DNA from 3 places in the Stutzerimonas sp. C6.4V genome. Region 1 is predicted to be linked to each of the others. Evidence: predicted binding sites of a transcription regulator. Region 1 holds the regulator's gene; each other region holds the start of a gene.

What was found. Region 1 encodes LexA, which represses DNA repair genes until DNA is damaged. Its sites were predicted from a motif close to CTGTNTNNNNANACAG; they were not measured.
Region 2: a site for LexA is predicted at 2,692-2,707, ahead of imuA (translesion DNA synthesis-associated protein ImuA). Genes of this name have one in related genera too.
Region 3: a site for LexA is predicted at 2,197-2,212, ahead of recN (DNA repair protein RecN). Genes of this name have one in related genera too.

Annotation. Positions count from the first base shown of each region.
Region 1 is NZ_JBZUBM010000001.1:1,059,295-1,063,442, forward strand. Features, by position in the region: gene AC4LFW_RS05130 (DUF6586 family protein) at 1-66, shown strand, start outside; gene AC4LFW_RS05135 (EamA family transporter) at 101-952, opposite strand; gene AC4LFW_RS05140 (hypothetical protein) at 1,156-1,389, shown strand; gene sulA (SOS-induced cell division inhibitor SulA) at 1,457-1,939, opposite strand; gene lexA (transcriptional repressor LexA) at 1,948-2,556, opposite strand; gene AC4LFW_RS05155 (TetR/AcrR family transcriptional regulator) at 2,755-3,462, shown strand; gene AC4LFW_RS05160 (L,D-transpeptidase family protein) at 3,502-4,026, shown strand; partial or broken gene nagZ (beta-N-acetylhexosaminidase) at 4,044-4,148, shown strand, end outside.
Region 2 is NZ_JBZUBM010000001.1:1,207,562-1,211,709, reverse strand. Features, by position in the region: gene gyrA (DNA gyrase subunit A) at 1-1,039, opposite strand, end outside; gene mtnA (S-methyl-5-thioribose-1-phosphate isomerase) at 1,219-2,295, opposite strand; gene imuA (translesion DNA synthesis-associated protein ImuA) at 2,728-3,345, shown strand; gene AC4LFW_RS05805 (Y-family DNA polymerase) at 3,347-4,148, shown strand, end outside.
Region 3 is NZ_JBZUBM010000001.1:2,845,805-2,849,952, forward strand. Features, by position in the region: gene dnaK (molecular chaperone DnaK) at 1-1,338, opposite strand, end outside; gene grpE (nucleotide exchange factor GrpE) at 1,436-2,005, opposite strand; gene recN (DNA repair protein RecN) at 2,235-3,917, shown strand; gene fur (ferric iron uptake transcriptional regulator) at 4,144-4,148, opposite strand, start outside.

The DNA.
Region 1 (4,148 bases):
GAGTCCTGGCGGCAACAGCTCAAGGAGCTTGCGCTACGTTTCCGCGAATCCCTGTCCGAGTGGTAGGCGTCGGCTACGGCTTTGTTGTCCATCTAGTCTGCTAACGGGCAGTTCGAGGGGCGCGCTTGAAGCATAGGACCAGCGCAATGCCGCCCAAAATAGCGAGCCCGGCGAGCAGTAGGCGAGGAGTCAGGGCTTCACCCAGCAGCAGGCTTCCAGCCAGTGCTGTCAGCAAGGGAACGCTCAGCTGGACGCTGGCCGCCTGCACAGCGGCAAGGCCAGGCAATGCTGCGTACCAGATCGCATATCCGACGCCTGACGTCAGTGCCCCGGACAACAACGCGAAGGTAACACCGGCTGCATCCCATTGAAGCCAGGAAAATGCCAGCACTGCCAGCAGCGCTGCCAAGGGGACGGCGCGCATGAAGTTGCCAGCCGTTGCGGCCAGCGAGTCCGGCGCACCGCGGCCCAGTAGCGAATAAGCCCCCCACGCAACGCCTGATATCACCATTAGCAGTGACGCCGAAACCGCCGGAGTGCTGGCGCCCGGAAGAAGCAGTGCGAGCAGGCCAGCGGCCGCCAGGCCCAGGCCGGCGATCTGAAACCAGTGGAACCGCTCGCCGTGCCAGAGACCCCAGGCGATCATGCTCAATTGCACGGCCCCGAACAGCAACAAGGCGCCGGCGCCGGCATCGATGTGCAGGTAGGCATACGAAAAGGCGGTGGCGTAGACAAACAAGGCAATGGCACCAGCCCAGGATCCGCCTGTTACCGATGACACGTTACGCAGCTTGATCAGGAACCAAAGCACCGTTGCGCCCGAAAGGATACGAAGGGCGGTAAAGCTGGCGGGATCAATCTCGCTGTCTCGCAGCGCTGCACGACAAAGGAGCGAATTCCCCGCAAAGGCGAGCATCGCCAATACGGTCAGTGCAACGGTTTTGATGCTCATCCTGCAAACCCCAACGGCGAACCCCTGTTGCAGGCCCCAGGTTGGGGCTGCCCGGGCCCATCCTACGTTCAGCCGGGCCATAGCGCACCCACCTCACAGTGGGAGCCATCGAACCACCGTCGGCCAGGATGCCTTCCGCGGCCCTTGAGGTGCCCACCGGCCAGCGCGCTGTTACAATGCGCCCCTTTCAAGGGGAGCAGACCATGCCAACATCTTTTCTGGAAATCGTCGAGCTACCCGACGGCAGCATCGTGCTGCGTCGTGCCGAAGACGAAGAGGTTCTTGCAACGCTGGATTTTTCCGACGATGCCAAAGTCTTCTTGCAAGGGCAGCATGTAGAGATTGCTAAAGCGATGTTCAGTGTCGGCGTGCAAATGGCAGGCCGGGTATCAGAAGGGGAATTCGAGCAGGAAGAGAGACCGCACGTGTTGCATTGAGCAATGCTTGCCGGTCGTTGCGACTGGCACAGTCTAGGCACGTCCATGTGCCGTTAGCTGTAGCGTATTACTTTCTCATTCGAATATTCAGACTCTGCGTGTTGCCTTGGCTAGCCGCTTTACGCAGCTTCAACTGGGCAGGCCGATCCAGTCGATCGAACCAGGTAATCACCGTATGGCTGCAGCCCGACATCAGCGCCTTGCAGGCCAGGTCCAGCGTGTCGTGAATACCGCGGCCCTGTAGCAGCAGGATGCGATCACGGTTGAGCCCCGACTCCCGAAGCCAGTTGAGCGACAGCGCCGCAGGCGGGGCGATCAGCGTAAGCCAGCGGATGTCGGCAGCCTCGCTGAGGTCGCGCAATACCGGCGCTAGCAGCTGCCTGCATTGAACCTTATCGCCAGTTAACGACATTTCGCTCAGGCCGCCTTCATTCGGTACTGGGTCAGCGCACCTGGCAGGGCCGAACGGCGCTGGTTGGTGCGCGACCAACCCTTCGAATAAAGATAATTGCGGTGGTTTGCCTGCAAGGGGTTGGAGTTGATACTGCATATTCTCTCCTAGCGGCGAATGACGCCGACACTCAAGCCTTCAATAACCAGCTCCTGATGCTCCAGATCCACTTCGATGGGCGCGAATTCTGAGTTTTCCGCAAGCAACCAGACCTTGTCGCCTTCGCGCTTGAAGCGTTTTACCGTCACCTCGTCGTCGATCCTGGCTACAACAATCTGCCCGTTGCGTGCTTCACGTGTCGTGTGAACGGCAAGCAGGTCACCATCCAAAATGCCGATATCCTTCATGCTCATACCACGCACGCGCAGGAGGTAATCGGCTTTTGGTTGAAAGAAGGAAGGGTTGATCTGGCAGGACTCTTCCACATGCTGCTGTGCCAGAATCGGCGCGCCTGCCGCTACGCGGCCGATCACGGGCAACCCGTTATCCTCGGTAGCTGGCTCGAAGCCCGGAATGCGGATCCCGCGCGAAGCGCCAGGAGTCATTTCAATGGCACCTTTGCGAGCCAGTGCCTTGAGGTGCTCCTCGGCGGCGTTGGGAGATTTGAAACCCAGCTCCTGAGCGATTTCCGCGCGGGTAGGCGGGTACCCGTTGTCTTCCAGGCAGCGCTTGATGAAGGCCAGGATTTCCGACTGGCGAGGGGTCAGCTTGGTCATGGAAGGTCTCTGTTCTTATATACAGTGACTGGGATTATATACAGTGCCGGTTCCTTGGCAATCGTTGATTTGTTGAGCCGGGCGCCCGCTTGATGCAAGCTTCGCCTGCTAGCAAGCAGGCAGCGACGATGTATTCGCTGTTGACTTGGCTAAGAGTGAAACGTAAGTTTCAAACGGGTGTTTGGCAGGGGAGAAGGCATGGCGCAGTCTGAGACAGTAGAGCGGATCCTGGATGCGGCTGAACAGCTGTTCGCCGAGAAGGGCTTCGCCGAGACTTCGCTTCGCCTGATCACCAGCAAGGCCGGAGTCAACCTGGCGGCGGTGAACTATCATTTCGGCTCGAAGAAGGCCCTAATCCAGGCGGTGTTTTCCCGGTTCCTAGGGCCGTTCTGCGTCAGCCTGGAACGTGAACTCGACAGGCGCGAGGCGCTGTCGGACAAGAAGGACACGCTGGAAGAGCTACTGGAAATCCTTGTCGAGCAGGCGCTGGCAGTGAAACCGCGCAGCGGTGATGACCTGTCGATCTTCATGCGGCTGCTGGGGCTCTCGTTCAGCCAGAGTCAGGGCCACCTGCGACGCTATCTCGAAGACATGTACGGCAAGGTGTTCCGCCGCTACATGATGCGTGTCCATGAGGCCGCCCCATCGATTCCTCCCATTGAGCTGTTCTGGCGCGTGCACTTCATGCTCGGCGCAGCGGCATTCAGCATGTCCGGCATCAAGGCGCTGCGTGCCATTGCCGAGAACGACTTCGGTGCCAAAACCTCCATCGAGCAGGTCATGCGGATGATGGTTCCGTTCCTTGCGGCCGGCATGCGCGCCGATTCAGGCGTTGCCGACAGCCACCTGGCCCAGGCGCATCCCATCGCTCGTCGCAATGCGTTGGCCATGCCTGCCAAGGGTTGAGCTACACGCCTGCAGAGCGATCGGCTAAGCTAGCTGCCCATGTCTGATCTTGATCTGCTGCATATTTCCATTGCCGACCAGTTGCTCTTTGGCTTTTCCAAGGGTGCGCTGTGTATCAGGCTGCCCGTATCGACCGCTCGCAACGGAGCGGGTGAACAAAATGGGTCCGGCTGCACCCCACGTGGCCGGCATCTGGTGCGCGCGCGTATCGGTGACGGCCTGCCCTTGGGGGCCGTGCTTCGCGGTCGTCGCTGGACGGGCGAGGTGTGGAACACTGCCCTGCAGGAGGAGTTTCCCGACCGCGACTGGATTCTGACCCGCATTCTCTGGCTGAGCGGCTGCGAGCCAGGCCGCAACCGCATGGGTGCGGTAGACACCTTTCGACGATACATCTATCTGCATGGCACTCCCGATACCGAACCCATGGGCGTGCCCCTTTCCCATGGTTGCATCAGGCTGCGCAATGCCGACCTTCTGGATCTTTTTCCGCGAGTGCCGGTCGGCTGCGCGGTGCAGATCGACGAAGCCGGCTGCCCCGGCTGGGCGGGCATGGCGCTTAACTAAAGGAACATCTTATTAGCATGCAAGGCTCGTTGATGCTGGACATAGCCGGTACCTGGCTGACCGCCGAAGACCGGCAACTGTTGCGCCAGCCGGAGGTGGGCGGACTGATTCTGTTCGCTCGC
Region 2 (4,148 bases), 150 kb from region 1:
TCAAGGTACGCGGCTGGCCATCGATAAGGGCCACCACGTTGATGCCGAACACGCTCTGCAGCTGGGTCTGGGCGTAGAGATTGTTAAGGACGACCTCGGGCACCTCGCCGCGGCGTAGTTCGATGACCACGCGCATGCCGTCCTTGTCGGACTCGTCGCGCAGCTCGGTGATGCCCTCGAGCTTCTTTTCCTTGACCAGCTCGGCGATCTTCTCGATCAGACGAGCCTTGTTCAGCTGATAAGGCAGCTCGGTGATCACGATCTGCTGGCGACCACCGACCTTGTCGATGTCCTCGATGATCGACCGGGCGCGCATATAGATGCGCCCGCGACCCGTCCGGTAGGCTTCGACGATTCCGGCGCGACCGTTGATGATGCCGGCGGTGGGAAAGTCGGGCCCCGGGATGAACTGCATGAGTTCATCGATGGTGATATCAGCGTTCTCGATCAGCGCCAGGCAACCGTCGATCACTTCACCCAGGTTGTGAGGCGGAATGTTGGTCGCCATGCCCACGGCGATACCGCTGGAGCCATTGACCAACAGGTTCGGAATCTTGGTCGGCATGACTGCCGGGATCTGCTCGGTGCCATCGTAGTTGGGCACCCAGTCGACGGTTTCCTTGTCCAGATCCGCCAGCAACTCGTGCGCCAGCTTGGCCATCCGCACTTCGGTGTATCGCATGGCTGCAGCGTTATCGCCGTCCACCGAACCGAAGTTGCCCTGGCCATCGACCAGCATGTAGCGCAGCGAGAAAGGCTGCGCCATCCGCACGATGGTGTCGTAAACCGCCGAGTCGCCGTGAGGATGGTATTTACCGATTACGTCACCGACCACACGGGCGGATTTCTTGTACGGCTTGTTCCAGTCGTTACCCAGCTCGCTCATGGCGTAAAGCACGCGGCGATGCACGGGCTTCAATCCGTCACGTGCATCCGGCAGCGCACGACCTACGATTACGCTCATGGCGTAGTCGAGGTAGGACTGCTTGAGTTCGTCTTCGATATTGACCGGGAGGATTTCTTTGGCCAGTTCGCCCATGGAAGCCTGGTTCCTTATAGTCAGCAGGGTCCTGCGATTAAGCGCGGAATAGTATCACAAGGCGGGCCGCTGAAGGCCGGGGGCTTGACGAAGAAAGCGCTCAAGTCGGTACCAATCGCTCATAGGCGAGAAGACAAAAAGCCTTTGCCGCGCTGCCCCAGCCACACATGTCTGCGCCTTTAATGCAGCCGCTTGCGACTCATCAGGGCGGCCAGTTTCGCAGCGCTGGGGCGCTCCACAACGCCCTTTTCAGTGACGATGGCATCGATCAGGTCGGCCGGGGTGACATCGAACACAGGGTTGAATGCCTCCCCATCCGCGGCGAAGCGCTGACCATGAATTTCCAGCAGTTCACTGCCGTCACGCTCTTCGATGGGAACGTCTTCGCCCGACTCCAGCGCCATATCGATGCTGGAACTGGCCGCAACGACCATAAACCGCACCCCGTGATGCATGGCAAGCACCGCCAACTGATAGGTACCAATCTTATTGACGACATCACCATTGGCTGTAATCCGGTCGGCGCCTACTATCACCCAGGTGATGCCCCGTGCCTTCATCAGATGCGCGGAGCAGGAATCGGCATTCACGATGACCGGCACGCCCTCACCCGCAAGTTCCCAGGCCGTCAGGCGCGACCCTTGCAGCCAAGGGCGGGTTTCATCGGCATAGACACATTCGACGAGCCCTTCAAGATGCGCCGCGCGAATCACGCCGAGCGCCGTTCCGAAGCCGCCGGTTGCCAGAGCGCCGGTATTGCTATGGGTGAGAATGTTCTGCGGATTGCCCTGGTGCTTGCGAATCAGATCGACACCATACTGAGCCATGGTCAGGTTGGCTTCGCGGTCGCTGGCATGAATGGAGATCGCCTGCGCCTCGGCTGCATCCAGCGGATTCTCGCCGGGCTTGAGTCGATCGAGCCGCTCGCGCATCTGGTTGAGCGCCCAGAACAGGTTCACAGCAGTGGGACGAGTATCCAGGAGCATCCGAAAGTCTTGCTCAAGAGCGACACGCCAATCATCCCCCTCTTGGAGCCGCACCCTGAGGCCCATCACCAGTCCGTACGCTGCACTGATACCGATTGCCGGCGCGCCGCGCACGATCATCTCGCGAATGGCAGCTGCCACAGCCGCAACAGAATCGCAGGTGTGCCAGACCTCCCTCAGCGGCAGCTTGCGCTGATCGAGCAGCAACAGACGCCCGTCCTCCCAGACGAAAGCTTTCACCTTTTCAGTGGCCACTAGTTGCTCGCGCATGGCAATCCCCTCTGTTGACTGAATTCCTGGTCATCAGGAACGGAACCGGCATACTCGGGATCGTGCAGCCAGCGCATGAAAAAGCCCGGTCGTCTCCGAACCGGGCTTTTGCTCGATGGGGCATCGCGTTGACGTCACCGTCACGCCCATAGCCGGGCGCGAATCCTAATCGACTTTGCTAGCACAAGCCAAGGTACGTCCTCTCGAACGACAGACCAAAATACAGCTGGCCACAGCCGGTGGCTCTGGCATACATCGTTACTTGGGGTTGGCAATAAAGACAGAAGACATTTGTGCTCTGCTCCCAACGGCAATGCAGCGTCACCGCGCGGAATTTCGTCGAATGGCGTGACATCTGTCGCCCCGGCTTGACCCACGCACGCACAAAGCAGAATACTGTATCCATATACAGTACATTCGAAGCCAACCTTCATGTCTTCAGTTACCGCTCTCAATCATCTGTTCGACAGTCGCCGCCTGTGGCGTGGCCCGGCACGAGCGACAACTGACAACGCCCGATCTACCGGCCATTCAGCACTGGATGCGGCCCTGCCTGGCGGTGGCTGGCCAGCGGCTGCCCTGAGTGAGTTTCTGATTGCTGCTACCGGAATCGGTGAGTTACGCCTGCTTTGGCCGACACTGGCCCGGTTGACCGCCCAGGGCGAACGGGTAGTGCTGGTGGACCCACCCCATTTACCCTATCCCCACGCCTGGCTCGATGCACACATCGACCTGCATCATCTGACCATCATCCAGGCGAAAGGCCAACAGGCGTTATGGGCGGCCGAACAATGCCTGCGTTCAGGCAGTTGCGGCGCAGTCATCTGCTGGCCCAGACAGGTCGACGACCGCGCGCTGCGTCGGTTGCAGGTCGCTGCAGAGACAGGCCAGACGCTCGCCTTTGCCTATCGTCCGCTGCATGAAGCGATCAACCCATCGCCCGCGGCGCTGCGGGTGACGGTAGAAGCCCAGCCGGCGCAACTGCGCATCCTCAAATGCCGTGGAGGTATCGCTCCGGCGCAGCCAGTCCCAGCGGCAGCGTGGCATTGACATGCTATGGGCTTGCATCCTTTTTCCGCAACTGGCCATGGACGGGATTCTGCGCAGCCGAGCCGAACCTGAAGCGCCGCTTGCGCTCTTGCGCGGCACGCCACAACGGCGCGTGTTGCAGGCGGTCAACCCAGCTGCAAGGGCACTGGGGCTCAAACCAGGCCAGACGCTGATCGCCGCACAAGCGCTCACCCAGGATTTCGCCACGGCCGAATACGATATGGGCGCCATCGAGCACTGGCAGACCCTTCTTGCGGCCTGGGGATACACCTTCAGCGCCCAGGTCAGCCTTCATTACCCGCGCTGCCTGCTGCTGGAGGTAGAAGCCAGCCTCGCCCTTTTCGGTCCCTGGCCTCGCTTCGAGCAACGCTTGCGTGACGAGCTGAAGGGTCTCGGTTTCCAGCATCGCATTACCGTCGCGCCCAACCCCGCTGCCGCGCGGGTATTGGCCAATGTCCATGATGGTCTGGCGATTCTGGATTGCCAGTCCTTGAGGACGGTGCTTGATCCGCTGCCCGTGGACCGGATCGGCCTGCCAGGAGAGGTTGCCAACGCCTTTTCCCGGATGGGCTTGCGCACGCTCAGGCAAGTGCTTGCAATGCCGCGTGATGGATTGGCAAAACGCTTCAAGGAAGAGGTGATGAAGCACCTCGACACCCTCGTTGGGCAACGGTCAGTGGCACTGGATTTCTATCATCCACCAGACCTGTTCGACACCCGCATCGAACTCAACTTCGAAGTTGAATCGAACCAGGCACTGCTCTTTCCGCTGCGTCGCCTGACCGCCGATCTCGCGGCCTACC
Region 3 (4,148 bases), 1.8 Mb from region 1:
CTTGCGCTCACCCTGCAACACGTGGATGGTCACCGCGCTCTGGTTGTCATCAGCAGTCGAGAATACCTGCGACTTCTTGGTCGGGATGGTGGTGTTCTTCTCGATCAGCGCAGTCATCACGCCACCCATGGTTTCAATACCCAGGGTCAGCGGGCTGACGTCGAGCAGCAGCACGTCCTTGACGTCACCGGCCAGCACGGCGCCTTGGATGGCGGCACCCATGGCAACGGCTTCGTCCGGGTTGACGTCCTTGCGCGCTTCCTTGCCGAAGAACTCGGCGACCTTCTGCTGCACCAGCGGCATACGGGTCTGACCACCAACCAGGATCACGTCGTCGATCTTGGAGACATCGATTCCGGCGTCCTTCATGGCCATGCGGCACGGCTCGATAGTGCGCTGTACAAGATCCTCGACCAGCGCTTCAAGCTTGGCGCGGGATATCTTCACGTTCAGGTGCTTCGGACCGGTCGAATCTGCAGTGATGTACGGCAGATTGACGTCGGTCTGCTGGCTGGAAGACAGCTCTATCTTGGCCTTCTCTGCGGCCTCCTTCAGGCGCTGCATGGCCAGCGGATCGCCCTTGAGGTTCATGCCGGTTTCTTTTTTGAACTCGTCGACAAGATAATCGATCAGGCGGATATCGAAGTCTTCACCACCGAGGAAGGTATCGCCGTTGGTGGCCAGCACTTCGAACTGGTGCTCACCGTCGACCTCGGCGATCTCGATCACCGATACGTCGAAGGTACCGCCACCCAGGTCATAAACGATGACGGTATGGTCGCCCTTGGCCTTGTCCATGCCATACGCCAGCGCAGCGGCAGTCGGCTCGTTGATGATGCGCTTGACGTCCAGACCGGCGATACGACCGGCGTCCTTGGTGGCCTGACGCTGGCTGTCGTTGAAGTAGGCCGGAACGGTGATTACCGCCTCGGTAACCGGCTCGCCGAGATAGTCTTCGGCGGTCTTCTTCATCTTTTTCAGGATCTCGGCAGAGATCTGCGGCGGTGCCATTTTCTGGCCGCTGACTTCTACCCAGGCGTCGTTGTTGTCCGCCTTGACGATCTTGTAGGGGACCATCTGGATGTCTTTCTGCACGACCTCTTCGTCGAAACGACGGCCGATCAGTCGCTTCACCGCATACAGGGTGTTGTGCGGATTGGTCACAGCCTGACGCTTGGCCGACTGGCCGACCAGGATTTCGCCGTCATTCGCGTAGGCGATGATGGATGGGGTGGTACGGCCGCCTTCGGCGTTCTCGATCACCTTGGCCTTGCCGTTTTCCAGAATGGAGACGCAGGAGTTGGTCGTTCCCAGGTCGATACCGATAATCTTGCCCATGTGCTTCTCTCCGAACTTTGATTGATCCGCGCCTGTTTTACCGGCTGCGGGTAACACAAAAACGCTTGGCTACGAGATGGGGTTCAGTAGCCGGAATTCAAGCCTTCTCATCAATCGAAGGCGGTGTCTCGGCCGGCGCCTTGCTGACGACGACCATTGCCGGACGCAACAGGCGGCCGTTGAGCAGATAACCCTTCTGAAAGACCTTGAGCACGCTGCCAGGCTCGGCATGGGTGCTTTCTTCCATAGCCATGGCCTGGTGATGCTCAGGATTGAACGGCTCCCCCTCAGGGTTCAGCTGCACTAGCTGATGGCGCGCCAGCGTGTCGAGCAAGAGCTTGAAGGTGAGCTCGACACCTTCGCGCATCGGCTTGACCGCCTCGTCGTCCGGATTGGAGAGCTCAAGCCCCCGCTCCAGGCTGTCAGCGACGGCCAGCAGATCACCGGCAAACTTCTCAAGTGCAAACTTGTGTGCCTTTTCGACGTCCTGCTCGGCGCGACGGCGAATGTTCTGCAGCTCGGCAGCAACCCTCAGGGACTGGTCCTGCGCTGCCGCCAACTGCTCTTCGAGTGACTGCACGCGGGCAGCCAGATCCTCGGCCACCTCGGCTTGCGCGGTCTCGTTCTCTTCTGGGGTCTGGTTGTCCAGGTTCTGCTCGTCGGCCATGCGGTCCTCCTCATCGATACGTCAGCGGGCATTGACCCGCGCTTGTGCCGCTATATGGGGGCAACAAATTCTGCTTCAAGGGCCGACCCGCATCCGGTGTTCAGCCACGTGCCGACGCTGCAGCTCGTCAAGACGCTCGCTTTCTTTACACACCATTGGTGCCGAGCAGCTTGAAGCCCGCGCGAGAAGCACTGTATAAATAGACAGTCACCTACGCAGGAGCCCTGCCATGCTGGTCCATCTTTCCGTGCACAACTACGCCATCGTCGAGCACCTCGACCTCGAACTGAAGCGCGGCATGAGCGTGATAAGCGGAGAAACAGGGGCCGGCAAGTCGATCATGCTCGACGCTTTAGGGCTGACCCTTGGCGACCGCGCAGACAGCAGCGTGGTAAGAATCGGCGCCGACAAGGCGGACATACTTGCAAGCTTCGATCTGGACGACATCCCAGACGCCCGCGCCTGGTTGGCCGAGCGGGATCTGGACAACGATGGCCCCTGCATCCTTCGTCGCGTGATTACTGCCGAAGGGCGATCGCGCGGCTATATCAACGGAACGCCATGTCCACAGGGTGACCTGAAAGCGCTCGGCGAGCTGCTTATCGATATTCATAGCCAGCACGAACATCAGTCGCTGCTCAAGCTGGACACACACCGGCGGTTACTCGACGAATACGGGGACAGCCAGGATCTTTCACGACAAGTCCACCTGGCCGCCCAGCGCTGGCGACAAACCAAGCAAAGCCTGGAGCGATTGAGCAACAGCAGCGACGAACAGCGCGCACGCCACCAATTGCTGAGCTACCAGCTCGAAGAGCTCGAGACCCTGGCGCTGGGCGAAGACGAGCTGGAACAGCTTGAGCAGGAGCACAAGAATCTTGCCAATGCCGAGCACCTCCTCGGCGCCTGTCGCCAGGTCATCGACCAGTGTAGCGAGAGCGATGCCGGCAACGTGCTTTCGGCGCTGACCTCGAGCCTGCAGCGACTCACCGGCTTCCAGAATCAACCCGGTGCACTCGGCGAAGCCGTGAACCTGCTGGCGAGCGCGCAAATCCAGGTAGAGGAAGCCGTCGGAGAGCTCAATCGCTTTCTCGACCACTTCGATTCTGACCCACAACGGCAGCAGGCGCTGGAAGAGCGCCTCGACAGTATTTACACCCTGGCACGCAAGCATCGCGTACAGCCACAGGACCTGCCTGCACTGCAACAGCGACTATTCGAAGAACTGGAAGGTCTGAACGCCGACGACACTGCACTTGAGCAACTGGGCGAAGAACTGGCCGCCTACGAGCGGCACTATCGGGAAAAAGCCGAAGATCTCAGCGCGGCTCGCAAACAGGCCGCAGAATCGCTGGCGGTTGCGGTGGAAGCGGAAATCCAGCGCCTGGGCATGCCAGGCGGCAAGTTCAGCGTTGTGCTGAAACCGAGCAAGGGGGATGACCTCATGCCGCACGGGCTGGAGCAAGTTGAATTTCTTGTAAGCGCCAACCCAGGTCAGCCCATGCGCCCCCTGGCGAAGGTGGCTTCCGGCGGCGAGCTGTCACGTATCAGCCTGGCGATACAGGTAATCACCGCCCAGACCTCACGCGTCCCTACCCTTGTCTTCGACGAAGTCGATGTCGGTATCGGCGGCCCGACCGCCGAGGTGGTCGGGCAACTTCTACGACGCCTTGGTGAGCGCGGCCAAGTACTGACGGTAACTCACCTGCCACAGGTGGCGGCTCAGGGCCACCACCATCTGTTTGTCCATAAGGCACGTGGCAAGGACGAGACACATACGGCGGTAGCCTCGCTGGATGAAGGCGAGCGAGTCGCAGAGATAGCGCGCATGCTCGGTGGGGTCGATCTCACCGAGCAGGCACTGGCTCATGCCCGACAGATGATTGGCTCTGCGCAGGCATCGAGCGTTTGATGCGGCTGCTGTGCATCAGATACCTCGCCGGCCTCCGAGTGGCGGCAACGCTCCGGCGACGCTGAACACCTAGCCATCAGCGTTTACTGCCAGGTCTTTGTCATCGACACGATATCTGCCAGAACCAGCCTCCTGAAACGAATAAACCCCGCAAAGTGCGGGGCTTATCGTGACGTCATACACGGCCAAAGCTGCCTTCGTCAGCGGGTAAGGCAGGCGCTTCCAGTCAGT